2 linked regions of the Asanoa ferruginea genome follow. The protein of the gene in region 2 interacts with the protein of the main gene of each other region in a pairwise test. Links are inferred from orthologs where the notes say so. Each region holds a gene or a part of one and is shown on either strand. Other genes may lie near its edges.

Region 1 (14,101 bases), 7.1 Mb from region 2 along the record:
GGGTGAGCGCGACACCGACGTAGCCGAGGTCGGCGATCACCGAGAGCGCGTCGTCGAGGCGGTGGTTGGCGAACCCGTTGGTGCCGTAGCCGAACCTCATGTGGCCGCCACCTTCCGGGTCAGCCGGCGGGCCAGCGGTGCGGCCGCCGCGACCAGGGCGCCTGGTGCCGGGGCCCCGGCGCCCGCGGCCAGCGCGCCCTGCAACGCGGGCAGCGAGGTGATGCCGGCTCCGACCGCGGCGCGCACCACGCCGGCCGACGGGTCGGCCGCGGCCCGGAGCTGGGCGGCTCCGTAGCGGGTGGCGTACCAGGCGGCCAGCGCGGCCGGCACCAGCGCACGCCAGCCCCGGTGTCGTCCCGGTCTGACGGCGGCCGCGGTCACCGCCGCGGTGCCGACCAGGGTGGCGACCGGCAGCGTGCGGTCGGCGCCGGAGACCTCCCGGCGGGACAGCGCGGTGACGGTGTAGGTGTGCGCGGCGACCACCAGCGCCGCCGGCACGGCCTTGGCGGGCCGCCCGCCGGAGGCGCCGAGCAGCACGTCCAGACCCCGGCAGGCGGCCATCACGGCCGGGCCGGTGGCGGTGTTCTTGGCTTTCAGGTCGTAGGCCCAGACCGCGGCCGCCAGCGGGACGGCGACGGTGAGCGCCCGCCGGCCGCCGGTGAGCCCGGCGACCGCGACGCCCGCCGCGGTCAGCGCGGCCGCGACGGCGAACGCCCGGCCGGGCGCGATCCGCCCGCTGGGGATCGGCCGTTCCGGGCGTTCGGTCGCGTCGAGGTGCCGGTCGGCCCAGTCGTTGGCCGCCATGCCGCCCCAGTAGAGCAGCACGGAGGCGCCGGCGAGCGCGGGCGTGCGGGCGCCGAGCGCGCCCGCGGCGGCCGCGCCCGCCACCACGTCACCAGGCACCGAGAGCCCGGCGGGCGCCCGGACCAGTTCCGCGTAATCGCGCATGCTGGGCACCTAGGCCTCCGGCAGCCCGGCGACGAAGGTGCGCAGCAGGTCCCACTGTTCGCTGAGCCCGTGCGGCACGTCGCCGATCGGGTCCTTGAAGAAGAAGGCCAGCTCGGTCAGCGGACCGTGCCGGCCGGCGCGGTGTGCGGCGCTGGCCAACCGGGCCAGGTCGAGGACCAGCGGCGCCGCCAGGGCGGAGTCGCAGCCGTGCCAGGAGAACTCCATCCGCATCCGCACCCCGAGGAAGCCGGCGAAGCTGACCAGGTCCCAGGCGGTCTTGAAGTCGCCGAGGTCGTCGACGTACTCGATGCGGGTGTTGCCCTGTGGCTCGTAGCCGAGTGTCTCGGCGAGCACCCGTTGCTTGCTGGCCGACTTGGCCGCGTTGGGGCCGGGCGAGGCCAGGTTGGCGCCGTCGCCGCCGCCGAGCAGGTTGAGCCCGGACCAGCTGCGGACGGCGAGGTTGCGGTGCGCGAACATCGGCGCCAGCACCGACTTGACCAGCGTCTCGCCGGTCTTGCCGTCGTGGCCGGCGTAGGGCAGGTGGGTTTCCCGGGCGAGGGCGTCCAGCGCGGGGAGCCGGGCGCCCGTCGACGGCGTGAAGTCCACGTAGGACGCTCCGGCGGTGAACGCCGCGTAGGCGGCCAACGAGCTGGCCGGCAGCGGCGATCCGCCGCCGGCGAGCTCCGCGCGGAGCAGGTCGAGCTCGGTGTGTGCCGGCCGCGGTTCGGGCAGCGACTCGGTGGTCGAGACGTTGATGACCACCACCCGGTCGAGGCCCAGCCGGTCGCGGAAGGCGGTGATGTCGGCGGCCAGCGCGGCCGCCGTCTCGGCCTGCGTGCCACCGACGGGTACGGTCCGCAGGTTCTCCTCAACGGCGGCCAGGTCCTCGGCGACGGCGGCGACCAGCCGGGGCGGGACGACACCCGCCTCGCCGAGGGTCTCCGCCTTCTTGGCCAGGCATGTGGTGACGACATCGTGGCCGCCGAACACCAGCTCGGCGATCGGTGGCAGCGCGGAGCCGCGCAGATCGGGATGCTCGGTCACACACCCCGTCGGCTCGGCGAGCCCGGCGCGTAACGCCAGGGCCCCGACCATGCTGGTGGTCGCTACGGATCCGCGCGCGCCTACCAGCCAGACACCCGTACTCATGGTGTCCCTCCTGCTCTGTGCTTGTTGTCCTGGTCCCCCGTGCATGCAGGTGTTTGTTCGTGGGTTCGCTCGGCATGGGCCCCGCCCGCCCGGCCCACCTCGGGATGGCACCCCGGAAACGGCGTCGGAGTCGGCGGCAACGACGCCGGATCCGGACCCGGCCGGATCGGGCGGACGGGGCTTGGTAGGCAGGGCCGGTCGGCGTCGCGGCCCTGCCTCCCCCGCGTCATGCCTGGCGGAACCCTGGCGGACCCGGGACGCGGGCAATCGCGCCGGGGACATCGGGTGGGTGTGGCGGACGGCTCATAGTGCCCTCCGGGGTCATGGGGGCGGGCGCCATAGGGCACCTGCTCGTGGGCGCGAACGGGTGTGACGCGTGCGGCCGTGCTGGTTTGGTGCCGTGGAGCGGCTGTGCGGGTCTTGCTGGTGCTGGTGCTGGTGCTGGTCGGTGTCCGGTGCGACCGGGAATCCCGGTCCGGTCGCACCGGACGACCGGATACCTCCGGACGACCCGTCCCGCCGCGGGGCGCAACCGCGGTGGGACCCTCGCGGGTCGGCCCGAGGGGTCAGGCGGCTACTTCGGCGAGGGCCGGTTCGACATCGGTCCAGACCGTGCCCTGCTCCGCCGAGCGCGCCACCGCGTCCAGCACGAGCTGGACCTGGAGGGCGTCGAGGAACGAGGGTGTCGGGTCGGTGCCGGTGGCGATGGCCTCGATGAAGTCGCGCATCTCGTGGGTGAAGGAGTGCTCGTAGCCGATGATGTGGCCGGGCGGCCACCAGGCGGCCATGTAAGGGTGGTCGGCTTCGGTGATCAGGATCCGGTTGAAGCCCTGTTCGGCGGTGGGTGCCGCCGAGTCGTAGAACTCCAGCTCGTTGAGCCGCTCCAGGTCGAAGACCAGCGAGCCGAGCGAACCGTTGATCTCGACCCGGAGGCCGTTCTTGCGACCGATCGCGAAGCGGCTCGCCTCGTAGGTGGCGATCGCCCCGCCGTCGAGCCGGGCCAGGAACAGCGCGGCGTCGTCGACCGTGACCTGGCCCGTGGCCGGAGCGTCCCCGTTGCCGGACGAAGCGGCCAGGCCGCTCGACTCGCTCGACAGCGGGCGCTCCTTGACGAACGTCTCGGTCAGCGCGCTGACCCCGGTGATCTTCTGGCCGGTGACGAATTGGGTCAGGTCGATGATGTGCGCCCCGATGTCACCGAGCGCACCGGAGCCCGCCTTGTCCTTCTGCAGCCGCCAGACCAGCGGAAACTGCGGGTCGACGATCCAGTCCTGCAGGTAGACCGCGCGGACGTGGCGGATCACCCCGATCCGGCCGGACGCGATGAGCTGACGCATCATCGCGACGGCCGGGACGCGGCGGTAGTTGAACCCGCACATCGACCGGATGCCGTTGGCCTGCGCCTTGGCTGCCGCGGCGACCATGGCACGGGCTTCGTCGACCGAGTTGGCCAGCGGCTTCTCGCACAGCACGTGCTTACCCGCCGCCAGCGCCGCGATCGCGATCTCGGCGTGGCTGTCGCCCGGTGTGCACACGTCGACCACGTCGATGTCGTCACGCTCGACGACCTCGCGCCAGTCGGTCGTGGTCGCGTCCCAGCCGAGCTTGCGGGCCGCGGCTGCGACCTTCGACTCGTCCCGGCCGCAAATCAGGGCCATCCGGGCGCGTGCCGGCAGGTCGAACGCCACGTTCACGGTGCGCCACGCGGTGGAGTGCGCGGCGCCCATGAACGCGTAGCCGACCATGCCGACCCGCAGCTCGCGGTCCTCGGGCGAAAGTGAATCAGTGGACAAGGTGGGTCTCCCCCTTTAGCTGAACCCGAGCGGGAGGTAGGTGCTCACGTTCTCTTTGGTGATGGTCTCCGAGGACAGGATGATCTCCTTGGGAACCTGGAGCTCCACCAGGTCGGACATCCCCTTGCCCTGGCCGATGAGCCGGGCGAGCGAGATGGCCGAGGAGGCCATCGACGGGCTGTAGGTGACCGTGCACTTCAGGACCGAGTTGTCGGCCTGGATGGCCTCCATCGCGGCCTTGGAGCCGGCGCCGCCGACCATCAGGAACTCTTTGCGGTTGGCCTGGGTGGCCGCGGCCAGGACACCGATGCCCTGGTCGTCGTCGTGGTTCCAGAGCGCGTCCATCTTCGGCAGCGCCTGGAGCAACTGGCTCATCTCGGCCTGGCCGGTGTCGACGGTGAAGCCCGCCGCGCGCCGGTTGGCGATCTTCAGGCCGGCCGCGGTCAGCGCGTCCTTGAAGCCCTTCGAGCGCTCCTGGGTCAGCTCCAGGTTGTCGAGGCCGGCGATCTCGCCGATGATCGGGTTGCTGACGCCCTTGGCCTTCATCTGCGCGGCGATGTAGTTGCCCGCCGCGACGCCCATGCCGTAGTTGTCGCCCTTGATCTGCAGGCGGTAGGCCAGCGCGTCGGGGAAGGCCCGGTCGAGGTTGACGACCGGGATGCCGGCCTTCATCGCCTCGAGGCCGAACGCGTTGAGCTCCTTGCCGTCGTAGGGAAGCAGGACGATGACGTCCGGCTTCTGCGAGATCAGCGTGGAGAGCGCGCTGCGCTGGGCGGCGGCGTCGGCGCCGGCCTCGACCGCGTTGAAGGTGACGTCGGAGTATTCGGCCGCCTGGGCCTTGGCGTTGGTGGTGATGGCCGCGATCCAGCCATGGTCAGCCGCGGGCGCCGAGAAGCCGATGGTGACCTTCTTGCCGGGCGCCGTGTTGGCGTTCGGCGAGGCGTTGTTGTTGCCCGTGGTCTGAGCGTTGTTGTCGTCGCCACTGTCGTTGCTCGTGCAGGCGGCGAGGAGAGCACCGGCGCCGAGCGCGGCGCCGCCGAGCAGGAACCGCCGGCGGACCGGGTCGTGCTGGGTCATTGACGTCCTCCTGGAATCTCAACTTGCGGGGGTTTTCGGGTGTGTTCGGCCCGGCGACCGTCCCGATCGGACGGACACCATGGATGGTGCGGAGCGGTCAGCTGGTTACGGTGACCTTGTTTCGTTTGAAGAACTGGGTAACCGACTTGAACCGGAACTGCTGGATGAGAACCGCGGCGACGATGATGCCGCCCTTGACCATGTTCTGAGCCTCGGTGGACAGTCCGTTGAGGGCGAACAGGTTGGTGATCGTGGCGAAGATGACGACGCCGAGCAGGGAGCCGACAATGGTGCCCCGCCCGCCGCTGAGCAGCGTGCCGCCGATGATGACCGCGGCGATCGCGTCTAGCTCGTAGTTGGTGGCCATCGCCGCCTGTGCGGAGGTGCTGATCGAGGTGAGCATGACGGCGCCGATGCCGCAGCACAGGCCGGCGAGGGCATACAACATCATGGTGTGCAACCGCACGTTGATGCCGGCGAGCCGCGCGGCCTCGACGTTGCCGCCGATCGCCACCGTGCGCCGGCCGAACGTGGTGCGGTTGAGCAGGACCCATCCGAGGAACACGACGACCGCGAGGATCCAGACCAGGATCGGCACGCCGAGGAAGCTGTCCGCGGCGATGCTGTTGATCGTCTGGTTCCCGGACTGCTGGGTCTTCTTGTCGGACATCTGCGCGGCCAGGCCCCGGGCGGCCACCAGCATCGCGAGGGTCGCGATGAAGGGCACCAACCGGCCGTAGGAGATCAGGAAGCCGTTGACCAACCCGACGCCGAGCCCGACCGCCAGCGCGGTGAAGATCATGCCGCCGGCGCCGAAGTCCTGTGTGGCCACCGTCGTGCACCAGACACCGGCGAGCGCGATGATCGCGCCGACCGACAGGTCGATGCCGCCACCGATGATCACGAAGGTCATGCCGACCGCGACCACGCCGACCGTCGAGCCGAGCTTGAGGATCGCCCAGACGTTGTCGATCCACCAGCCGTCGAGGCCGTAGAGGTCGGGCCGGGTGATGATGCCGATCACGATGAGACCGGCCAGCACGCCGATCAGGCCGAGGTTGCGCCGCGTCGACTCGCCCGCGTCACTGCTCCACCAGCCGTTGCCGCTCGGGCCCTCCTGCTCCGGGCCCGGGCCGCCGCCGCCGAGTGCCTCCTTGACCGCCGGCGCTGTCTGCGCGGGAAGCCCGGTCATGGGTGGACTCCGCTCGCTCCGCTGATCTGTTCGGTCATGCGGGCGCACCTTCCATCAAGGACCCCGCCATGACGAGGTCGAGCACTGTGTCTTCGTCGAGATCCTCGGCGCGCGCCTGGCGGACGACCCGACCCTCGCGCATGACCACCACCCGGTCGCTGAGACCGAGAACCTCAGGAACTTCGCTGGAAACCAGCAGCACACCGACGCCTTGCGCCGCGAGCGCGTGAATCACCTGGTAGAGCTCGGCCCGGGCGCCGACGTCGACGCCGCGGGTGGGTTCGTCAAGAAGCAGCAGGTCGGTGTCGCCGAGCAGCCAGCGCCCGACCACGACCTTCTGCTGGTTGCCGCCGGAGAGGGTGCGCACCGGCCGGCGTACGTCGCGCGGGCGCAACTCGAGCCGGTCGGCGACCTTGGCCGCCTCTTCCCGCTCCTTGCCGGTGTCGGTGAAGCCGAACCTCGCGATCCGGCTGAACGTCGAGAGGGTCATGTTGCGGTAGATCGGCTCGCCGAGCAGCAGCGCCTGGGCCTTGCGCTCCTCGGGTGCCATGCCCATCCCGGCGCGTACGGCGGCACCGACCGCGCCGGGTCGCAACGGCTTGCCCTTGACGTAGATCCGGCCCTGCTCCGCCTGGCGCGCACCGAAGATGGTCTCCAGCAGCTCCGACCGGCCGGAGCCGACGAGCCCGGCGATGCCGACGATCTCGCCCTTCCCGACGGTCAGCGAAATGTCTTCGAACTCGCCCTGCCGGCCCAGCCCGTCGACGCGGAGCAGTTCCTCGGGCTCGGTGGGCGCGTTGACGCGCTCGGGGAAGACATACTCGATGGTCCGCCCGGTCATCCGGCTGACCAGGTCGCGGGTCGGCGTGGTCCGGGCCGGCAGGCTCGCCGCCGTGGTCCGGCCGTCCTTGAGCACGGTGACCCGGTCACCGATCTCGCGGATCTCCTCGAGCCGGTGCGAGATGTAGATGACCGCGATGCCCTGCGCCGTCAGCTCCCGGATGATCCGGAAGAGGTTCTCGACCTCGTCGTGCGCGAGCACGGCGCTCGGCTCGTCCATGATGATCAGTCGCGCCTCGTGCGAGAGCGCACGGGCCATGCTGACCACCTGCTTGCCGGCGGCGGGCAACGTGCGCACCATCCGGGTCGGCGAGATCTCGCCATGCCCGAGCCGGGACAGGATCTCCCGCGTACGCCGGTTGATCGTGCCCCGGCGCATGAAGCCGGCGATCTTCGGCTCGTGGCCGAGGAAGGCGTTCTCGCCGATCGACAGATCGTCGACGAGGTCGAGCTCCTGGTAGATGGTGGCGATGCCGGCCTTGTTGGCGGCCTGGGGGTTGGCGAAGGTGACCTGCTCCCCGAGCCATTCCACGGATCCGGAGTCAGGCCGGTGCGCCCCCGAAAGCACCTTGATCAGCGTCGACTTCCCGGCGCCGTTCTGGCCGAGCAGGCAGTGCACCTCGCCGGCGCGGACCTCCAGCTGCACCCCGTCGAGGGCGCGGACGCCGGGGAAGGTCTTGACCACGTCGGTCAGGCGCAGCACGACGGGGCGCTCTTCGCCGTCGCCGGACCGCTGGGTCGGCACGATGCCGGCGGGCGCCGCGCCGGCGACCGGCACGTCCACGATGTCGCCTTCGGCTTCATCGGCTTCGTCTGTCGGGAGGTCATCGTCCGCGGTGGACACGGAACCACCGTCTGCGTCGTCCGGCGCCGCGTGCCGACTCTGCGGGATACCGACCCCATCGCCGTCGGGGCCGGCGTTGGCCGCACCAGCCTCCGGCTCCGCTGGAGCGGCCTCCGCCACCTCAGGCTCGGCGGTGCCGCCGTTGCCAGTCACCAGAACGGCCTCCGGCTCTGCCGGAGGGGCCTTAGCCGCGCCGTTGCCGGTCACCGCAACAGCCTCCGGCTCCGCCGGAGCAGCCTTCTGCGCAGCCTCGGCAGCGGCGCCGTTGGCTGCGGGAGCCTCCGCGGCCTTGGCAGCGTCGCCGTCGGCGGTGACCGGAACAACCTCGGCCTCCGCCGGCGTCGCGGCCTTGGCCGCCGCCCGGGTGCGGGTGCTGGCCGCCCGCGGTGCGCGCTTGCGCGCCGGCGCCTTGGTCTCGGCCGCTTCGGTCGCGGCCGCAGCCGGCTCGGGAGCGGTCCCGTTGGGCTTCGGATCCGCCGCAGCGCCGGACGGCGTGCCGGTCTCCGGGGCGGTGCTCTCGGTCATGACGCCTCCATGAAGGCCATGTCACTGGCCAGCACCGCCGCGCCGGTCACGCCTGCGCGGCTGCCGAGTTCGGACAGGACCACGGGCAGGTTGCCGGTGGCCAGGGGAAGCGAGCGCCGGTAGACGACGCTGCGGATTTCGGCCAGCAGGATGTGGCCCAGTTGGGCCAAGCCGCCGCCGATCACGATCATTGACGGGTTGGCGAAGCTGACCAGGCCGGCCAGCACGCCGCCGACGCGGCGGCCGCCGTCGCGGATCAGGCGGATGCAGACCACGTCGCCCTCGATCGCGCCTTCGGCCACGTCGACGGCCGTCACCGCGCCGTTCGCCGCCAGGCGCTCGGCCAACGCCGGCGAGCCGCCCGCGCGGGCCGCGGCCATCGCGTCCTTGGCGATCGCGGCGCCGCTGAACAACGCTTCCAGACACCCGACGTTGCCGCAGGAGCACATTGGACCGTGCGAGTCGACCTGGATGTGGCCGATGTCGCCGGCGCAGCCGTCGGTGCCCCGGTAGACCTCGCCGGCGAGGTAGATGCCGCAACCGACGCCCGTGCCGATCTTGACGAACAGGAAGTCGTCGACCGAGTGGGCCACGCCGCCGTGTCGTTCGCCGATCGCCATGATGTTGACGTCGTTGTCGACCACCGCCGGGCAGCCGTGCTCGCGGGTGAGCAGCTCGCGGACCGGGAAGCGGTCCCAGCCGGGCATGATCGGCGGCGAGACCGGAACACCGTCGCGGAAGCTGACCGGGCCCGGCACACCGATGCCGACGGCGTCGAGCCGCTCGTAGGCACCGTCCACCTTGGCCTTGTGCAGCAGCTCGTTGACCCGCAGCAGGGTGCCTTTCGGGCCGCTGCGGATGTCGGCCGGCTCGGCGTAGGCGACGACCGGCTCCAGCCGGCCGTTGACGATCTCGACGTCGATCGAGCTGGCGCCCAGGTCGACGGCGGCGAAGCGCAGCTTGGGGCTCAGCTCCACAAGGGTCGAACGGCGACCGCCGCGGGAGGCGGCCAATCCGGCCTCGGCGACGTAGCCGAGCGTGACGAGGCGTTCGAGCTCGGCGAGCAACCGCGGCCGCGGCATCTCAAGGCGATCGGCGAGCTCGGCGCGGGAGACCGCACCGTTGTCGCGCAGCAGCCTTAACAGCCGCAGGTGCAGAGGCTCAACCGCCCGCACGGCACCCATCCTTTGGTCGGCCCGTTCACACCGGCGCAATGTCCGGGTGTTGTGCACGACACAGTAAGAGCTTCCGCTGTGGGTGTAAAGAGCTTCGGATCTCTTGACGATAACTTTTGCTGGGAGCAACAAAAGCTGTGGCCATGGCTGGTGAATCTTCGCGGCAGTGCTGCGGAGATGCCGGTTTCGTCCGGCCAAAACGCCCTGACGTGCGGTGATGCGCTACTTACAGAGAAGCTTGGTCATGCGGCGGCCGGCGATCGCGAGGCCGACGGCGGTGACGACCAGAAGATAACCGACGTCGATCAATACGCCTAGCGTCTCTTCGGTGCCGATCGATATGCCCCGAATCAGGTCGACCGCGCGGTAGAGCGGCGTCACCTCGACCAACCAGCGCAGCGCCGGGTGGTAGCTCTCCGCCGGAACGAACGTGCCGGAGAACAGGAACAGCGCGAACTGGATCGACCCCATCAGGTCGAAGTCCTGCCAGCTGCGCGCGAACGTGGTCAGCCCCATGCCGAGCGCGCCGAACGCGAAGCCGGCCAGCACCGCGGCGGGGAACGCGAGCAGCGCCCGCCCGACCGAGGTCAGGTCGAGCACGACCATCACGACCAGGAACGCGGCCGAGTAGAGCGAGCCGCGGACCATCGCCCACGCCAACTCGCCGAGCGCGATCTCGAACGGCCGCACGGGGGTCGCCAGCATCCCCTCGTAGAGCCGCATGTATTTCATCTTCCCGAAGAAGTTGAAGGTCGTTTCCGAGAGCGCGCCGGACATCGCGGCCGAGGCGAGCATCGCCGGCGCGACGAACGCCGCGTAGCCGACCACCGCGCCGCTCGGCAGCGTCAGGTCACCGACCAGCGACCCGACACCGACGCCGATGGACAGCAGGTAGATCACCGGCTCGGCGAAGCCGGAGATCATCACCAGCCAGTAGGCCGAGCGCAGCGCGGCCGCGTTTCGCTCGGCGACCGAGGTGGACCGCCGTGCGGAACCCTCGAAGCTGACCAGGCGGGGCAGGATCAGCGTGACCACGACGTCTCCCCTCGGCAGGACACGCCTAGAACACCAGGCGCTTGCGGAACCGGACGTGTGCCAGCCACCAGCCGCCGCCGGCCCAGAACGCCAGGTAGGCGAGGTGGCCGACGATCGACCACTGTGGAGCGACACCGAGCGTCGCGGCCCGGCACAGGTCGACCCCGTGCCACAGCGGCGTCGCGTAGGCCACCCAGCGGAGCCCCACCGGCATGCTCTCGACCGGGAAGAAGACACCGGCGAACAGCGACATCGGCAGGACCAGGAAGCGGAACAGCAGGGCGAGGTAGCTGTCGGAGGTGATCGTGGAACTCCAGGCGAAGACCGGCGCCGCCACCGCGAGGCCGAGCAGCACGACGACCGGCAGCGCGGCCACCGCCCAGACCGAGTGCACCGCGCCGAACAGGGTGGCCACCAGCAGGAACGCGGCGGCCGACAGCGCCACCCGGAACAGCACGAACAACAGGTGGCCACCGAGCACGTCGCGGACCCGCAGTGGCGCCGCGGCCTGCGCGAAATAGATCTTGTGCCAGGCGAAGTTGCCCAGCACCGGCCAACTGCTCTCGCCGGCCGCGACCTGGAGGGCGGTCGAGGCGACCAGGCCGGGCACCACGTAGTCGAGGTAGGGCACGCCCGCCACGCCACCGTCGACATAGGCCCCGACGCCCACCCCGAAGCCGAGCATGGTCAGCAACGGCAGCAGGAACGAGCCCAGCACGGTGCCCCGCCAGGTGCGCCGGTAGCCGACCAGGTGGTATTCGAAAACGGCCAACGTCGCGGTTGTCATCAGTCGACCAGGGTCCGGCCGGTCAGGTGCAGGAAGACGTCTTCGAGGGTGCTGCGCCGCACCAGCACGCTGGCCGGCTGGAGCGCCCGCTCGTGCACCGTGGCCACCGCCGCGTCACCGTCGTCGACATAGAGCAGGACGCGGTCGGGCAGCGGCTCGACCCGCTCGCCGATGCCGGCCAGCTTGTCGACGAACAGCTCCTGCGACTCGGCGGCGAAGCGCAGCTCGACGACCTCGCGGGTCGAGTGTTGGGAGATCAGGTCACGTGGCGAGCCCTCGGCGACGATGCGGCCGCCGTCCATCACCACGAGCCGGTCGCAGAGCTGCTCGGCCTCGTCCATGTAGTGCGTGGTCAGCACCAGCGTCACGCCCTGGCGTTTGAGCCGGAACAGCCGCTCCCAGACCAGGTGGCGGGCCTGCGGGTCGAGGCCGGTGGTCGGCTCGTCGAGCAGCACCACCTCGGGCTCGTTGACCAGCGCGCGGGCGATCGTCAGCCGCCGTTTCATGCCGCCGGAGAGCGGCTCGACCTTGCTGCCGGCGCGCTCGGTGAGCTGCACGAACTCGAGCAGCTCGGCGGCCCGGGCGCGGGCCACCTTGCGCGGGATGCCGAAGAACCGGGCATAGGTGGTCAGGTTTTCGGCCACCGTCAGCTCGGGATCGAGGTTGTCGGTCTGTGGACAGACGCCGAGCCGCGCGCGGATCGCCGGGCCGTCGCGGGCCGGATCCATCCCGAGGATGCGCAGCGAGCCCTCGGTCACCGGCGAGACACAGCCGATCATGCGCATGGTCGAGCTCTTGCCGGCGCCGTTGGGACCGAGGAAGCCGAACGCCTCACCGGCCCGCACGGCGACGTCGATGCCGTCGACCGCGGTGAACCCACCGAAGCGTTTGACCAGCCCCGTCGCCTCGATGAGTGGCTTGCCGTCAGTCACAGGGGGACCCTAGCGACGGGGTACGACAAGCGACACCGGATATCGGCGCCCGCTGATGAGAAACGGTCAGAGGTCGCGGGGCGTGGTCGCCGCCTTGGCCTCCGCGACGAAGCTGCCGGTGGCCTCGACGACCTCCGGTGTCGACGTCTGCGTGCCGTGGTCGTAGCGCACCGACCACACCAGACCGTCGCGGCCGCGGACCTTGCGGGCCACCACCCGCACGCCGCCGCCGTCGACCGCGTGGTGCGAGCTGTAGGACACCGATCCGGTCACCCGGGCGCGCACCTGTTGCGGCACCTCGCGCGGCTCGACCAGCAGCACCGACCACGGCGGCAGATCGGCCACCACGTCATAGCCGGCACGCTGCTCGACCACCTCGGCCGGCGTCACGCTCAGCTCCCGCCCCGACCAGACCGCCTTGTGGATCTGGTGCCAGTCGAGCCGGTCACGCTCGGGCGCACGCAGGCCGCGGTCGGTGGCGACGACATAAGGGCCGGATTGGGTACGCGCCCACGCGATCACCCGCTCGCCGGAGTCGAGCGTGACTCCGGCGTCGGCCGGCAGCTTGGGCTGGCGCCGGAACAGGTCCCACAAACTCATCGCGCCGTCCTCACAGCCCGCCCGCCGCCTGCTCGCGCAGGGCCCGGGCGTGCTGCTCCAGGGAGAACAGCTCGCCGGCCAGGGCCAGGTATTGATCTTTGCTGGTGACCGGATTGATCCGCTGCACCTTGGACTTGAGCTCGCGGATCCGGGCGTCGGTGGCGCCCCATTGCAGGCGGGCCAGCAGCACCGAGACGTAGTGCGGGTCGGGGTCGGCGTCGCGCAGCAGCGGCTCGACGGCGAGCTCGCCGATCAGCGCCTTGCCGGTCAGGTCGCCACAGGCGTCGCGGACCCGCTCGATCCAGACCGCACCGCTGGTGCCGGTGACCGCGCCGCCGGCCTCGGCGATCGCCTCGCGCACGGTGCGCAACTCGACGGTCGAGTAGGCCTCTTCGCCGATCGCGTCGAACATCGGCCCGGCCAGCACCGGCACCTGGATCGCGAGCTTGAGCGTCTCGCGCTCGACCCGGGCCTGCGGGCTGTCGGTGCGCACCATGGCGGTGTTGGCCGCGGCGGTCGCGGTCGCCGCCGGCGCGGCCGCGCTGGCCACGGCCCGCTGCACCGGCTCGATCTCCATCCCGAGGTCGCCGGCGAGCTTTCGCACGTACTCCGGACGCTTCTCCCGGTCTTTGATCTTGGCCACGAGTGGTGCCGCCCGGCGCATGGCCTCGATCCGGCCGTCGACGGTGTCGAGATCGTATTTCTGGAGGATCTGGCGCAGGGCGAAATCGACCATCGGCTCGCGGCGCGCGACCAGGTCGCGAACAGCCAGGTCGCCCTTTGCCAGCCTGAGCTCGCAGGGGTCCATATTGTCCGGACTGACCGCGATGAACGTGCGGCCGACGAACCGTTGATCTTCTTCGAAGGCCCGCAGCGCGGCCTTCTGCCCGGCCGCGTCACCGTCGAACGTGAAGATGATCTCCCCGGCGAACGAGTCGGTGTCCATCAGCAGCCGGCGCAGCACGCTGATGTGGTCGCCACCGAACGCGGTGCCGCAGGTCGCGACCGCGGTCTTGACGCCGGCCAGGTGACAGGCCATCACGTCGGTGTAGCCCTCGACGATCACCGCGCGACCCTGCCGGGCGATCTCCCGTTTGGCGTGCTCGATGCCATAAAGCACGTGCGACTTCTTGTAGAGCGTCGTCTCCGGGGTGTTCAGGTATTTCGGGCCGTCGTCATCGTCGAAGAGCTTGCGCGCGCCGAA
Region 2 (14,164 bases):
GACATGCTGCAACGCGGCCACGTCGACCTGGCGGTGCTCGACGACTGGCCGGAGGCGGCGCTGACCTGGCCGCCCGGGATCACGGCGACCGAACTCGGCCTCGATGTCGCCGACCTGGTGGTGCCGACCGGCCACCGGCTGGCGGCGACGACCGGCCCGGTCCGCCGCGACCAACTGCGCGGCGAGCGGTGGATCGCCGCCCCGCCGGGTGCGATCTGTTACGAGTGGCTGATGCGGGTGCTACCGGGCGTCGAGCCCGACTTCCTGGTCGGCGAGTTCGAGACGCAACTGACGCTGGTCGCGGCCGGCCTCGGGGTGGCGATGCTGCCCCGGCTGGCCCGCCCGACTCTGCCGGCCGGCGTCGTCACGCTCGCCGTGGCACCCCGGCCGACCCGCCGGGTGACCGTCGCCTGGCGGGCCGCGGCGGCCGCCCGCCCGGCGATCAAGGCGGCGGTCGCGGCGCTGCACGAGTCGTGGGGCGGTACGAGTACAGTCGAACAATGACGGTCCTGTCGCAGCCCAGCCGAGAGCAACTGGATCTCTCCCGCGTCCTGGAAGCGCTGTCGAACCCGATCCGGCAGCGCGTCGTGGCCACCCTCGCGGCCAATCCGGACCACGCCTACAACTGCGGTGAGCTGCTGGCCGACCTGCCGAAGTCGACCGCGACCCACCACTGGCGGATCCTGCGCGAGGGCGGCGTGATCGGGGTGCGCCTCGACGGCCGCAACCGCCGGCCCTGCCTGCGCCGCGACGACCTCGACGCGCGCTTCCCGGGCCTGCTCGACGCGATCCTCGGCGCCGTCGCGACGTCGGCTCCCTCACACGCGGGCGTCATTGCTTAAGGTTCGATAGTACGCGTACGTTCGTACCGTGCTACAGCCTCGCGCCACCACCCGCCTTGTCGTTCCCGTGCTCCTCCTCGGCGTCCTGTCGTACGCGCTGATCCAGTCGTTGATCGCGCCCGTGCTGCCGGTGATCCAGCGCGACCTGCACACCACCCAGAGCACCGTCACCTGGGTGCTGACCGTCAACCTGCTGTCAGCGTCGATCTTCACGCCGATCCTGGGTCGCCTCGGTGACCGCGCCGGCAAGGAGAAGATCCTGCTCGTCACCCTGGTCGCGCTCGCCGTCGGCTCCGCGATCTCGGCCGTCGCGCCCAACATCGGCGTCATGCTCGTCGGCCGCGCCGTGCAGGGCCTCGGCGGCGGTGTGCTGCCGCTGGCCTTCGGCATCGTCCGCGACACGCTGCCGCGCCAACGCGTCGCCGGTGCCGTCGGCCTGATCGCCGCCGTGCTCGGAATCGGCACCGGTCTCGGCGTGGTCCTGGCTGGCCCGATCGTCGACGCACTCAACTACCGCGCCCTGTTCTGGCTACCCATGATCATGGTCCTGCTGGCCGCCGCGGTGACCTGGTTCCGCGTCCCGTCGTCGGGCGTGCGGGCACCGGGCCGGTTCAGCCTGACCGCGTCGGTGCTTCTCGCGGCCTGGCTGGTCGCCCTGCTCGTGCCGCTGACCGAGGCCGCGCAGTGGGGTTGGGGCTCGACCCGCGTGCTGAGCCTGCTGTTGGCCGCCGTGGTGCTCGCCGCCGCCTGGGTCGTCGTCGAGGCGCGGTCGGCGAGCCCGCTGATCGACATGCGGATGATGCGTACCCCCGCGGTCTGGACCACCAACCTGGTCGCGCTGCTCTTCGGCATCAGCCTCTACGGCCTGCTCGGTTTCCTGCCGGCCTTCATGCAGACGCCGTCATCGGCCGGCTACGGCTTCGGCGCCACCGTCACCCGGGCCGGCCTGCTGATCCTGCCGATGAGCGTGGCGATGTTCCTCTCGGGCCTGGCCGGGCCGCGGCTCACGCACCGGTTCGGGGCCAAGACCGTGCTGGTCGGCGGCACGCTGCTGGCGGTCGCGTCGTTCGCGATCCTCACGCTGGCACACGACCGGCAGTGGGAGATCCTGCTCGCGATGGCCGTCCTCGGTCTCGGTTTCGGCGCCGCGTTCGCGACGATGTCCAATGTGGTCGTGGCAGCGGTGCCGGCACACCAGACCGGCGTCGCCAACGGCATGAACGCCAACATCCGCACGATCGGCGGCTCCCTCGGGGCGGCGCTGATGGCCAGCATCGTGGGTGCCCAGGTGCTGCCGAACGGGCTACCGACCGAGAACGGCTACCGCTACGGGTTCGCGGCGCTGGGCCTCGCGTCCGTCGGCGCCGCCCTGGCCGCGCTCCTGGTGCCGCGCAACCACCGGCACGTCGAGCCGGCGGTCGCGATCCGCGACGAGGAGTCCTACGCCGAGGCCGCCGTGGCCGGCGTCCCCGGCCTGGAAGCCAAGGTGGCGAACTAGCGATCGGGGGCGCGACCGGACGGCCGCGCCCCCGAGGCTCAGGCGAAGTAGCGGATGGTGCCGCGCAGGGCGGCGGTGTCGCCCTCGCAGTGCTGCTCGTAGGTCGCGAACAACGCGATCACCGCCCCGGCGGAGTCGAAGGCGATCTCGCGGATGGTGAACTGCCCGGTCAACGTGTTGCAGCCGCGCCCGTTGCCGCTCACCGACAGGCCGGGGTGGCCGGCCTCGTTGAACGGGTATCGCTGGGCGTCGGTGTAGGTGCCGCGCTTGAGCGTCTGACCCGCGGGCGGGGTGAGGTTGACCGTCCAGTCGTCACGCTGGCCCGACACCGAGTAGGCCACACCGCTCGCGTTCCCGGAGAGGGTGAAGACCGACAGGGCGTTGGTGTAGGACTTGGAGATCCCGCCACCGATGTAGTCGCCGCTGTCGCTGACGTATTTGTAGGACAGCGGGTAGGCGGCGAACTTGACCGTGCCCTTCAACGGCGGCGCGCTCGACGATTCGCAGTTCTGGGTGAACCGGGCGTCCAGCAGCGTCACCGTGCCGTCGGCGGCGGTGCCGATCTGGTCGATCCAGAAGCTGCCGTACACCTCGTTGCATCCCCGCCCGGTCCCCGACACGTCGAGGCCAGGCGACCGGCCGGTGCGGAAGGCGGCGCGCTCGGCGTCGAGATAGCGACCGGGCTTGAGCACCTCGCCGTTGGGTGCGGCGAGATCGATCGTCCACCACTCGTCGCCGGCGTCGACCCGCACCGTCACGTAGCCGGCGGTGCCCTGGATCCGGATGTCGGCCGCGGGAGCCTGGTAGTCGCGCGTCTGACCGCCGCCGATGTAGTCGCCGGCCGCGCTGGTGAACGAGTAGGACGTCGTGCTGGTCGGTGCCGCCTGGGCCGGGGCGGCCGCGAACGCCAACACCATTCCACTGACGAGACCGGTGGCCACACCGAGCCTTGCCATCCGTTTGAGCAGCATCAAGAACTCCCCGTTGTGCGATGCGGTAGGGCGCACCGGCCGGTGCGCCGCACGACACCGTATCGACAACCGTCAGAACTTGCTGCCCCGCAATCAATCGTCGAGGAAGCTCAGCACCATCGTGGCGAAGAGCGGCGAGCTGAAGAGGGAGTAGTGGGTCACGCCCGGGACGATGGCCAGGGCGTGGCCACCCTGCGGGCGGCCCTCGCCCATCCAGCCGCCGTCGCGATGGCCGCCGTCGAGGAGTTCGAAGATCCGCATGAACTCGCTCGGCGGCACCTGGTCGGCGTCGGCGCCGGCGACCATCGTCGGGACGGTCAGCGAGCGCACCTTCTCGGTGAAGTCGAACTCGTTGGCCATGAAGGCGCCGACCTTGTCGAGCAGGCGCGGGAAGTCTTCGGGACGCGGCGCGACCTTCTGGTAGAGCTGGTACATCGGCGTGTCCACCATGAACGCGGCCGCGGCGGCGTTGACCTGGCCCTGCTGGGCCCGCAGGTCCGGATAGACCGCCTCGGTCTTCAGGAACGCCGATGCCATCACCATGCGGCGGACCTTGTCGGGGTGGTTGGCCGCGACGTGCATCGCGACGCCGCCGCCGAGCGAGTAGCCCACCACGTCGGGGTGGTCGAGGCCGAGGTGGTCGATCAGCGCGGCGATGTCGGCGGCCATCGCGTCGAGGGTGATCGGCCGGTCGATGTCGGCGGTGCGCCCGTGCCCCTGCAGGTCGACGGCGATCACCTGATGCGCGGCGGCCAGCTGCGGCAGGATCGGCCCGAACATCTCGCCGGAGCCGAGGCCGCCGTGCAGCAGGATCATCGGCCGGCCGGTGCCGTAGGTCTCGTAGTAGAGGTTGATGCCGTTGACGTCGGCATATCCGCCGGTCCCGGTGGTCTCGGCGGTCCAGTCGGTGTTGGTCACCCCGACCATGCTACGTAGTTCGCCCCGATTCAGGCACCCCATCCAGCCGCGCTGCCGCCGACCCGCGCGGACGTCACGCTCTCCAGGTAGCCCGAGCGCTTGAACGCGCCGACCGGATCGGGGTCGAGCCCCATGTCAGCGCGCAGCTCGCGCAGCATCGGCCGGACATCGGTCTGGTAGGCGTCCATCAGCACCTCGTTGGCCTCCAGCACGTCGCCCGCGCGCTGGGCCGCGTCGAGCGCGGCGGCGTCGACCAGCAGGGCCTTCGCGGTGGCCTCCTGGACGTTGAGCACCGAGCGGATCACCGCCTGGATCTTCGGCTCGATGTTGTGACATTGGTCGAGCATGAACGCGATGCCGGCCGCGGGCGCCAAGGCGTCCGCCGAGACGATCTCGCACATGATCCGGAAGAGCTGGAACGGGTCGGCCGCGCCGACCATCAGGTCGTCGTCGGCGTAGAAGCGCGAGTTGAAGTCGAAACCACCCAGCTTCCCGGCCCGCAGCAGGAACGCCACGATGAACTCGATGTTCGTGCCGGGAGCGTGGTGCCCGGTGTCGATCACCACCTGGGCACGATCACCGAGCGACAGGCAGTGTGCGTACGCCGTGCCCCAGTCGGGCACGTCGGTCATGTAGAAGGCCGGCTCGAACAGCTTGTATTCGAGCAGCATCCGCTGCTGGTCACCAAGGCGGTCATATACCGCGGACAACGCGGACGCGAGCCGGTCCTGCCGGGCACGAACGTTGTCCTGGCCCGGATAGTTGGTTCCGTCGGAGAACCACAGCTTCAGGTCACGCGACCCGGTCGCGTCCATGATGTCGACACACTCGACCAGGTGCGCCAGCGCCTTGGCCCGCACGGCCGGCGACGGATGGGTGACCGAGCCCAGCTTGAAGTCGTCGTCCTGGAACACGTTGGCGTTGATCGCACCCAGCGCGACCCCACGCTCCTTCGCGTACGCCGCCAGATCGGCGTAGTCATCGACCTTGTCCCACGGGATGTGCAACGCCACCGTCGGCGCCACGCCGGTGAACCGGTGCACGGTCGCCGCGTCGGCGATCTTCTCGTAGGGATTCCGCGGCACACCCTCCTGCGCGAACACCTTGAACCGGGTCCCCGAATTCCCGAACGCCCACGACGCCGTCTCGATCCGCTGCTCCCGAAGGGCGGCCAGCACCCGTGCCCGGGTTTCGCTCATGGTTGCTCCCAGCGCACCGTCGAGGTGGCGGCGCCGGGAAGGCAGATCCGGCGCACGCCACCCTCCACCAGAACTCAGAAGTTGAACTGGTCGATGTTGGACGAGTCGAACGTGAACGGGTCACCGAGCACGATCTCGCCGTTGGCACCGACCGTGTAGTCACCGAGCTTGCCGGCCTTGAACTTGTCGCCTTCCTTGCCGGTGATCATCCCGGAGGCCAGCGCACCACCGGCGTAAGCGGCCAGGTAGCCCAGGTCGGCCGGGTTCCACAACGCGAACGCCTTGACCGTGCCGTCCTTCACGAACGCGCGCATCTGGTTGGGGGTGCCAAGACCGGTCAACTGCACCTTCCCCTTGTACGAGGACCCGGACAGGTAACGCGCCGCCGCCGCAACACCGACCGTGGTCGGCGAGATGATGCCCTTGAGGTTGGGGTGCTTGGCCAGCAGGCCCTGCGCCTCCTGGAAGGACTTCTCGTCCTTGTCGTCGCCATACACGGTGTCGACCAGCTTCAGCTTCGAATATTCCGGCTTGGCCAGCTCGGTCTTCATCATCTCGATCCAGGCGTTCTGGTTCGTCGCGTTCGCTGTCGCGGACAGGATCGCGATCTCACCGCCGTCGGCGCCGACCGCGTCGGAGATCAGCTTGATCTGCGACTTCGCGATGCCGTCGGCGGTCGCCTGGTTGACGAACACGTCGCGGCACTCCGGCTTGGTGTCCGAGTCGTAGGTGACGATCTTCGCGCCGGCCGACTTGGCCTCCGTCAGCGCGCCGCAGATCGCGTCCTTGTCATTGGCCGACACCACGATCACATCGGTCTGCTGCTGCGAAAGCGTGTTGATGTAGGACACCTGGGCCGACGGACTCGCCTCCGACGGGCCCGTCTGGCTGAACGTGCCCTTGAACTCGCCGACGGCGACCTTGCCGCCCTTGTTGTCGGAGGTGTCGAAGTAGGGGTTGTTGACCTGCTTCGGCAGGAAGGCGACCTTCAGCCCCTCCTTGATGGTGCCCGAGGAGTTGCTGCCGGTGTCGGTGCCCGAACCGGCACCCGCGTCGCTACCGCTGTCGTCGGCGCAAGCGCCCATGGCCAGCGTCAACGCCGCGAGGACGGTTGTCGCGACAAGGCGTACACCTGTGATCCTCATGGTTGGGTCCTTTCCTCAGGGGGTCGTCGGCGCAGCCGCCCGCGTGCCATCCGCACCACGTTGGGCCCGACGACGGAAGCGATGAGCAGCGTTCCGGTGACGATCGTCAACGCGTTGGCCGGGACGTCGGCCAGTTGCAACGCGTTGCGTAAAGTGCCGAGGAGCGCGACCGCGGCGACCACACCGAGCAGGCCGCCTCGGCCACCGAAAATGGACACGCCGCCCAACAACACGGCCGCCACCACCGACAGCTCGAGGCCGTCGGCGTTGTCGGCCCGGGCGGACGCGAACCGGAACGTCCAGAAGACGCCGGCCAACGCGGCGACCACGCCGGTCGCCACGAACAACCAGAATTTGGTACGCATAACCGCGATGCCGGAGTACGCGCTGGCTTCGGCGTTGTTGCCGATCGCGTAGAGCCCGCGGCCGATCGGGGTGGCGTGCAGCAGCACGCCGAACAGCACCGCCAGGGCGGCGACGACGAGCACGAACCAGGGGATGACGGTGCCGGGGATCGGCGCGATCATGTCGCGGGTCCACTCGACCGGGTAGTCGGCGACCGCCTTGTCGCCGAGCACGACGTAGGCGAGTCCTCTGTAGAGGGCCAGCGTGCCGATGGTGACGGCGAGCGAGGGCAGCCCGAAGACGGTGACGAACAGGCCGTTGACCGCGCCGAGGACGGCGCCGAGCACAAGGCTGATCGCGATCAGCGCGGGCAGCGAGGTGAGGCCGGACTGCCACAGCTTGCCCATCACGCTGCACGTCAGGCCGACCGTGCTGGCGACGCTGAGGTCGATCTCGCCGGTGATCACGATCAGCGTCATCGGCAGCGCGATCAGCGCGATCGGGATGGCCTCGAGCACCACGAACCGGTAGAAGCGCGGGTTGCCGACGCCGTCGATGGTGAGGGTGCCGACCACCACGACAAGCACCAGGGCGACCAGCACCAGGAGGTCCCAGGAGCCGAGCAGGCCGCGCGCGGTCGCCCGCGGTGGGCTCACCGGCTCGCGGACGGGCGTCTCAACGGCCACGGTCGCTGCCTCCCCGGAGCCGGCGGGCCATCCGCACGGCGAGCGAGCGGTCCAGGCCGATGGCGGCCAGGATCAGTGCGCCGACCGCGGCGCGCTGCCAGAACGGGTTGATGCCGAGCACCGGGAGGGCGCTGCCGATCGTGGTCAGCAACACCGCGCCGAGCGCGGCGCCGTAGACCGAGCCGCTGCCGCCGAAGATGGCGACGCCGCCGACGACGACCGCGGCGACAACGTTGAGCTCCTGGCCCAGGCCCGCGTTGGCGTCGATCGTGCCGAACCTGGCCGCGTGCAGGACGCCGGCCAGGCCGGCGAGAGCGCCGCTGGTGACGAACGCCCAGAACACCCGCCGGCCGACCGGGATGCCGTAGAGCCGGGCCGCATCCGGGTCGCTGCCGATCGCGTAGAGCTCGCGGCCGCTGCGGTACCAGCGCAGGAACAGGCCGGCGGCGACCAGCACCACGACGGCGAACAGGGCCAGCACCGGGATGCCGAGGATGCTGGCGTTGCCCATCCGCAGGAAGCCGTGTGGCATGTCGGCCGCGTTGATCTGGCGGCCGGTGGCCCAGGTGTAGTCGATGCCGCGGAAGACGTAGAGCGTGCCGAGCGTGACCACCAGCGCGGGCACCCGGGCGGCGGCGATCAGGCCGCCGTTGACCGCGCCGCAGGCGGCGCCCAGGGCCATGCCGACCACGATCGCGACCGGGATCGGCAGGCCCGGTGCGCTTTGCAGCATCGTGCCGGTGGCGAACGCGGCCAGGCCGAGGATCGAGCCGACGGACAGGTCGACGTTGCGGGTGATGATGACGATCGCCTGGCCGACCGCGAGGATCGCCAGGATGGTCGAGCCGAGCAGCAGGTCCTTGACGTTCTGGGCCGACAGGAACCGGGTGTTGGTGGCGAAGGTGACCGCGACCAGCAGCAGCAGCGCGAGCGCGATGCCGAGTTCACGGACGACGAAGACGCGGTGGACGGCTGTGGTCGGTGCGCTCTGCTCGGTCGGTGCGGTCGGCCCTGTTGGCCCGGGCGGCGCGGTCGGCAGCGCGGTCATGAGCCGGCTCCCGTCGCGGCGACCATCACCGACTCCTCGTCGGCGCCGGCCCGCGGGATGTCGGCGACCAGCCGGCCTTCGCGCATGACCAGCACCCGGTCGGCCATACCCAGGACCTCCGGCAGCTCGCTGGAGACCATCAACACCGCCACTCCGTCGGCCGCCAACTCGGAGAGCAGGCGGTGCACCTCTGCCTTCGTGCCCACGTCGATCCCGCGGGTCGGCTCGTCGACGATCAGCACCCGGGGCCGGGTCGACAGCCATTTCGCGAGCACGACCTTCTGCTGGTTGCCGCCCGAGAGCGTGCTCACCGGGTCGGTCGGGCGGCCGGCCTTGACCTGGAGCTTCTCGGTCCAGGTGGCCGACGCCCGGCGCTCGGCGCCGCCGAAGAGCAGCCCTATTCGGGACAGCGCCCAGCGCCGCGGCAGCGTGGTGTTGCGCTCGACCGACAGCTCCATCACCAGGCCCTGTTGGCGCCGGTCCTCCGGCACCAGCGCGAGGCCGGCGGCGATCGCGGCCGGGGTGTCGCCGGGCGGCAGCGGCTTGTCGTCGACCCGCACCTGGCCCGCGTCGGGGCGGTCGACGCCGAAGACCGCGCGGACCACCTCGCTGCGGCCGGCGCCGACCAGGCCGGCCAGCGCGACGATCTCGCCGGACCGCACCTGGAAGCTGACGTCGTCGAAGAAGCCGTGCCTTGTCAGCCCGCGCACGTCGAGCCGCACGTCGCCGGCCGTGCTGTCGAGCTTGGGGAACAGGGTCGAGACGTCGCGGCCGACCATCTTGCGGACCACGGCGTCGACGGTGAGCTCCGCGGCCGGCGCGGTGTCGACCTTGCGGCCGTCGCGCATCACCGTGATCCGCTGGCACAGGTCGAACACCTCGTCGAAGCGGTGCGAGATGAACAGCACCGCGGCACCGGCGTCGCGCAGCGACCGCGCGACCGCGAACAGCCGCTCGACCTCCACGCCGGACAGTGCGGCGGTCGGCTCGTCCATCACCAGCACCCGGGCGTTGGTGGACAGCGCCTTGGCGATCTCCACGAGCTGCTGGTCGGCGATGGACAGCCCGCGGGCCGGGCGGTCGGGGTCGAGCCGCACGCCGAGGCGGGCGAACAGCTCGGCGGACCGCTCGCGCATCGCCGCGGTGTCGATCCGGCGCAGGCTCCGGCGGGGCTGGCGGCCCATGAAGATGTTCTCCGCGACCGAGAGGTCGGGGAAGAGGGTGGGCTCCTGGTAGATCACCGCGATGCCGGCCGCCCGGGCGTCGGCCGGGCCGGCGAACGTGACCGGCGCGCCGTCGAGCAGGATCGTGCCGGTGTCGGGTGGGTGCACGCCCGCGAGGATCTTGACCAGAGTGGACTTGCCGGCGCCGTTCTCGCCGACCAGGGCGTGCGCCTCGCCGGCGACCAGCTCCAGGTCGACGTCGCGGAGCGCCGCGACGGCGCCGAACGACTTGCTCACCCGCTGCAGCGACAGCATCGCACCTCCCGGTCGTGAAACGTTTCACCGACGCCGTGCTGAAGACACTAGGGATGTCGATCCATCACCGTCAAGGGTTTGTCAGGCCCTGTCCTGTCGATCATCGTGAGCCGAACCGGGGTCGCAGCACGTGGCCCGGGATTGCCGGCATGCCGGGTGTTGTACGCCGCCAGGCGGCGGCTGGGCCCGGCGCTGGCCGCGATGATCGGCAGGACACGGCCTACCCGCCGGTGTGGCCCTCTTCCTCGCCGTCGGCGGTGAAGGCGCCACTGCCCTGCTCGGTCTCGAGGTAGACGTGCTGGTGACCGAAGCCGGCGTCCACATTGATCTGGTCGAGTTGGGCGGCGGCGACCGACCAGGCGGTCGCGGCGGCGGTGCGGGCCCGGCCGGCGATCGCGGTCAACGCGGCGCGTCCCTCGGGTGGCGCGGCAACGGCCTGGGCGTAGATGTCGACCGCCACCTGGAAGTCGGCGACCGCGCCGCGGAACCCACCCCGGGCCACGTTGGTCGCGGTCGTGCCGGACGGGCTGTCGGCGTGCGCGGTGACCAGGCCCTTGACCGTCTCCTGCCAGCTCTTGACGGTCGCCGCGTCGACCGGCTTCGTGCCGTCGACCGCGGTGTCGAACGCGTTGAGCAGGGTGGTCAGCGTCTCCTGCGACCGGCGGGCGACCGCGGTGAGGTCGCGGATCTGGTCGACGTCGCGCTTGGCCTCCTGCGCCTTGATGTCGTCGATCGCGCGGGTGGTCGCGTCGGGACGGCCGACGAAATAGCCGACGAGGCCCGCGACCAGCGCCGCGATCACCAGGCCGGCGATGGTGGCCGCGAGCGGGACGCGGCGGGCGCGCGCCTGCTCGGCCTGGCGGACGTAGGACGGCTTACCGGTCTTCCGCGACATCGATGGACGGTATTACGTGGACGTCGGTCGGATCAAGGGCGGCCGGCGCGCCGCGCCCGGTAGGCGCTCGCCGCGGCCCGGTTGCCGCAGCCGCCGTCGCAGAAGCGCTTCGAACGGTTCTTGGACAGGTCGACGAGCACGTCGGCGCAGTCGGGGTGGGCGCAGGTGCGCAACCGGTCCAGCGCGCCCGTGCGGACCACGTCGACCAGGGCCATCCCGGCCTCGACGGTCAACCGCACGGCGACCGGCACCTCCGGCGGCACCGCGTGCAGGTGGTAGCCCCAGCCGTCGTGCCGGACGAGTTGCGGCAGCGGACGGCTTTCGCGCAGCAGGTCGTTGACGCTCTCGACCAGTTCGTCTTCGCCGACCTCCCAGAACCGGCGGAACCGCGGTCGCAGCGCGCGGACCGCGTCGAGTTCGGCCTGGGTGTGGGTGCGGGACCCGCTGATCTGATGCTCGCCGAGAAACGCGTCGAGGGCGGCCAGGTCGCGCAGCGGCGTGTTGACCAGCGCCGCCAGCGTCGTCAACGCCGCTTCCGTGTCATGAGCGAAAACCATCTTGCCCCTTGCAGTCCGGCCCCCTACCGTCATCAGTGTAAGCCGCCTTTGGTGATGACAGGGGATCCATGCCACCGACCCGCTCGCTCGGCCTGCTGTTCGCGCTCCTCTCCGCGCTCACGTTCAGCACCTCGGGCCCGCTCGCGCACGCCCTGCTCGACGCCGGCTGGTCGGCACCGGCAGCGGTCGCCATCCGGGTCGGCACCGCGGCGGCGGTGCTCGCCGTCCCGGCGGCGATCGCGTTGCGCGGCCGCTGGGCCGCGGTGCGGCGCGGCCTGACCGGTTTGGTCCTGTTCGGCGTGCTCGGCGTCGGCATCGCGCAGGTCGCCTTCTTCAACGCGATCCGCTACCTGCCGGTCGGCGTCGCGCTGCTGCTCGAATACCTCGGCGTGGTGCTCGTCGTGTTCTGGATGTGGGCGGTGCACGGCCAGCGGCCGCGCGCCCTGACCGCCGCCGGTGCGGTCACCGCGGTGGTCGGCCTGGCCCTGGTGCTCGACCTGAGCGGGGGTGCCCGGCTCTCCCTCGTCGGCGTGCTGTGGGGCCTGCTCGCCGGCGTCGGGCTGGCGGCCTACTTCGTGCTCGGCGCCCGCGACTCCGACGGCGAAGGAGTGCCTCCGCTGGCCCTCGCGACGGCCGGCCTGGGGATCGGCGCGGTGCTGCTGGTGCTGCTCGGCGCGGTCGGCCTGCTGCCCATGCACGCCGCGTTCGGCACGGTCAGCCTGGGCGGCCAACGGGTGAGCTGGCTGGTCCCGGTGGCCGGGCTGTCGCTGGTCGCCGCCGTCGTGCCCTACGTGGCCGGCATCGTGGCCGCCCGCGCACTCGGCGCCCGGCTCTCCTCGTTCGTCGGCCTGACCGAGGTGCTGTTCGCCGTCCTGATCGCCTGGCTGGTGCTCGACGAGTTGCCCACGCCCGTGCAGATCGCCGGCGGAGCGCTGATCATCGCCGGCGTCGTGCTGGTCCGGCTCGACGAGCGCAAGCCGGCCGAGGTGCTGGTCTCAGCCTGACGCCCAGTGCAGCGTCGGGTCGGGCCGGCCGTCCTTCGCGAACGACCGCACCGCACGCAGCGCGGTGTCGAGGTCGACGATGTCGCGGCGGGCCACCCGGCGGGGCTGGCCGGCCGCGACGACGACCTCGTCGCCCGGTGCGGCGTCGACCGACCGCAGCACGATCCGGTCGTCGTCCACGTCGGAGCCGAGTTGCACGAGATAGCGCCCGTTGCCGCCCTCGACGGCCAGATACTGATCGTCGTGGCCGGTCAGCACGACCTCGGTGCGGGTCTCCTGGTCGAGTGCCCGGACCGCCGCCTCGATCTGGTCCGACGTCGGGTCGTCATGCCACCGGCGCTCGGCCCGGCCGTCGCGCCAGCGGTCGCGTTCGAGCCGCACGGGGTCAGCCGCGAGGACTGGTGAGCTCGTCATACAACTGGTCATAGAGGGCCGGGTCGGTGGTCAGCCGGCCGTCGGCACCGACCGCGAAGGCGGCGCGGCGGAAGCAGTCGACGAACAGCGCCACCATCGCGCCGAGGTCGGGAAACTCGACGCGGGTCGGCTCGCCGGCACGGATAGCGACCACCCGGGGCTCGTCGGAGCCCGACCAGGACGCGGCGAACAGGTCGCCTGCTTCCGAGGCCAGCAGCGGGAGCCAGGCGTCGCCGAGCGCCGGATCGTCGTCGTATTCGGGACGCAGGCCGACCGCTTCGGCGAGCGCCAGCGGCGCGTACCCAGGAATGATCTCGATGTCCTGATGGTCCTGGCCCGCGACCCGGATGACGCCGTCGTGCCAGCCGAACCACTCGGCGACGCGGGCCGGCACCGGGCCGTGCCGGCTGGTCGCGTCCGGCGGCAGGCCGGGCACCAGCAGGTCGACGACCGGGCGGCCGAGCACCCGCAGCCACCACTCCAGGTCGTCGAGGCGTTCGGTCAGCGACTCATCCACACGATCACCAGCGCCGCCGGGCTCGCGGATGTCACACCTGTCGCCGCGCGGGCCGGGAAAGTTCCCGCAATCTTCTGACAGTCGTCGGTCCGCACACCGGTTGCCGCCAGCGGTTAGCGTGTCCGGAACACCCGGGAGGATCGATGCGCCGTTATGCCGCCGCCATGGCCGCACTGCTGGTCGGGCTGGTCGTGGTCGTCGCACCGGCCACGCCCGCGTCCGCACACACCAAGCTGTCCAAGGCGGTGCCGGCCGCGAAGGCGACCGTGACGAAGCCGCTCGAGACGGTGACGCTGACCTTCAGCGGGCTGATCAAGCAGGCCGGCACGAAGGTCGTCGTGACCGGCGCCGACGGCAGCGCCTACCAGGTCGACGGTGCGAAGGCGCTCGACAAGACGATCACCCAGCCGGTGTCGCCGCTCGGGGTCGGTGTCATCACGGTCGCCTGGCAGACGGTGTCCGGCGACGGGCACAAGATCTCGGGCAGTTACACGTTCACCAACAAGTACGCGCCGCCGGCCCCGTCTCCATCCCCGTCGCCGTCGGCCGCGTCGCCCTCGCCGGTCTCCGCTGCGGCCAGCCCCACGGCCGTCACAGTCCCGGTTGCCGCCATCGACGAGGGTGGGATGTCGCCGGTCGGGCTCGCC

The links.
Region 1: the proteins of DFJ67_RS33695 (region 2) and DFJ67_RS00505 interact in binary tests that used the Escherichia coli proteins (3 or more experiments, as listed by UniProt). The link is inferred for Asanoa ferruginea from one-to-one orthologs.

What each region holds. Positions count from the first base shown.
Region 1 is NZ_QUMQ01000001.1:102,954-117,054, forward strand. What follows is about bases 4,113-6,929. They hold DFJ67_RS00505 (ABC transporter permease), read right to left. Parts: upstream 6,160-6,929; coding sequence 5,065-6,159; downstream 4,113-5,064. Other genes in these bases: DFJ67_RS00500 (substrate-binding domain-containing protein), read right to left, coding at 4,113-4,967; DFJ67_RS00510 (sugar ABC transporter ATP-binding protein), read right to left, coding at 6,194-6,929. Outside these bases: DFJ67_RS00480 (sugar phosphate isomerase/epimerase family protein), read right to left, coding at 1-100; DFJ67_RS00485 (SCO3242 family prenyltransferase), read right to left, coding at 97-948; DFJ67_RS00490 (inositol-3-phosphate synthase), read right to left, coding at 958-2,097; DFJ67_RS00495 (Gfo/Idh/MocA family protein), read right to left, coding at 2,664-3,842; more of DFJ67_RS00500, read right to left, coding at 3,906-4,112; more of DFJ67_RS00510, read right to left, coding at 6,930-7,744; DFJ67_RS00515 (ROK family protein), read right to left, coding at 8,365-9,543; DFJ67_RS00520 (ABC transporter permease), read right to left, coding at 9,766-10,578; DFJ67_RS00525 (ABC transporter permease), read right to left, coding at 10,604-11,365; DFJ67_RS00530 (ABC transporter ATP-binding protein), read right to left, coding at 11,365-12,297; DFJ67_RS00535 (hypothetical protein), read right to left, coding at 12,364-12,897; dnaG (DNA primase), read right to left, coding at 12,908-14,101. UniProt on the Escherichia coli protein: Part of the ABC transporter complex RbsABC involved in ribose import.
Region 2 is NZ_QUMQ01000001.1:7,197,157-7,211,320, forward strand. What follows is about bases 7,890-10,769. They hold DFJ67_RS33695 (sugar ABC transporter ATP-binding protein), read right to left. Parts: upstream 10,131-10,769; coding sequence 8,649-10,130; downstream 7,890-8,648. Other genes in these bases: DFJ67_RS33690 (ABC transporter permease), read right to left, coding at 7,890-8,652; DFJ67_RS33700 (hypothetical protein), read right to left, coding at 10,351-10,769. Also shown: DFJ67_RS33650 (LysR family transcriptional regulator), read left to right, coding at 1-504; DFJ67_RS33655 (ArsR/SmtB family transcription factor), read left to right, coding at 501-842; DFJ67_RS33660 (MFS transporter), read left to right, coding at 871-2,340; DFJ67_RS33665 (hypothetical protein), read right to left, coding at 2,379-3,311; DFJ67_RS33670 (alpha/beta fold hydrolase), read right to left, coding at 3,405-4,229; rhaI (L-rhamnose isomerase), read right to left, coding at 4,259-5,428; rhaS (rhamnose ABC transporter substrate-binding protein), read right to left, coding at 5,503-6,573; DFJ67_RS33685 (ABC transporter permease), read right to left, coding at 6,570-7,604; more of DFJ67_RS33690, read right to left, coding at 7,594-7,889; more of DFJ67_RS33700, read right to left, coding at 10,770-11,025; DFJ67_RS33705 (CGNR zinc finger domain-containing protein), read right to left, coding at 11,058-11,582; DFJ67_RS33710 (EamA family transporter), read left to right, coding at 11,651-12,586; DFJ67_RS33715 (Imm1 family immunity protein), read right to left, coding at 12,578-13,000; DFJ67_RS33720 (hypothetical protein), read right to left, coding at 12,972-13,517; DFJ67_RS33725 (copper resistance CopC family protein), read left to right, coding at 13,661-14,164. UniProt on the Escherichia coli protein: Part of the ABC transporter complex RbsABC involved in ribose import. Responsible for energy coupling to the transport system.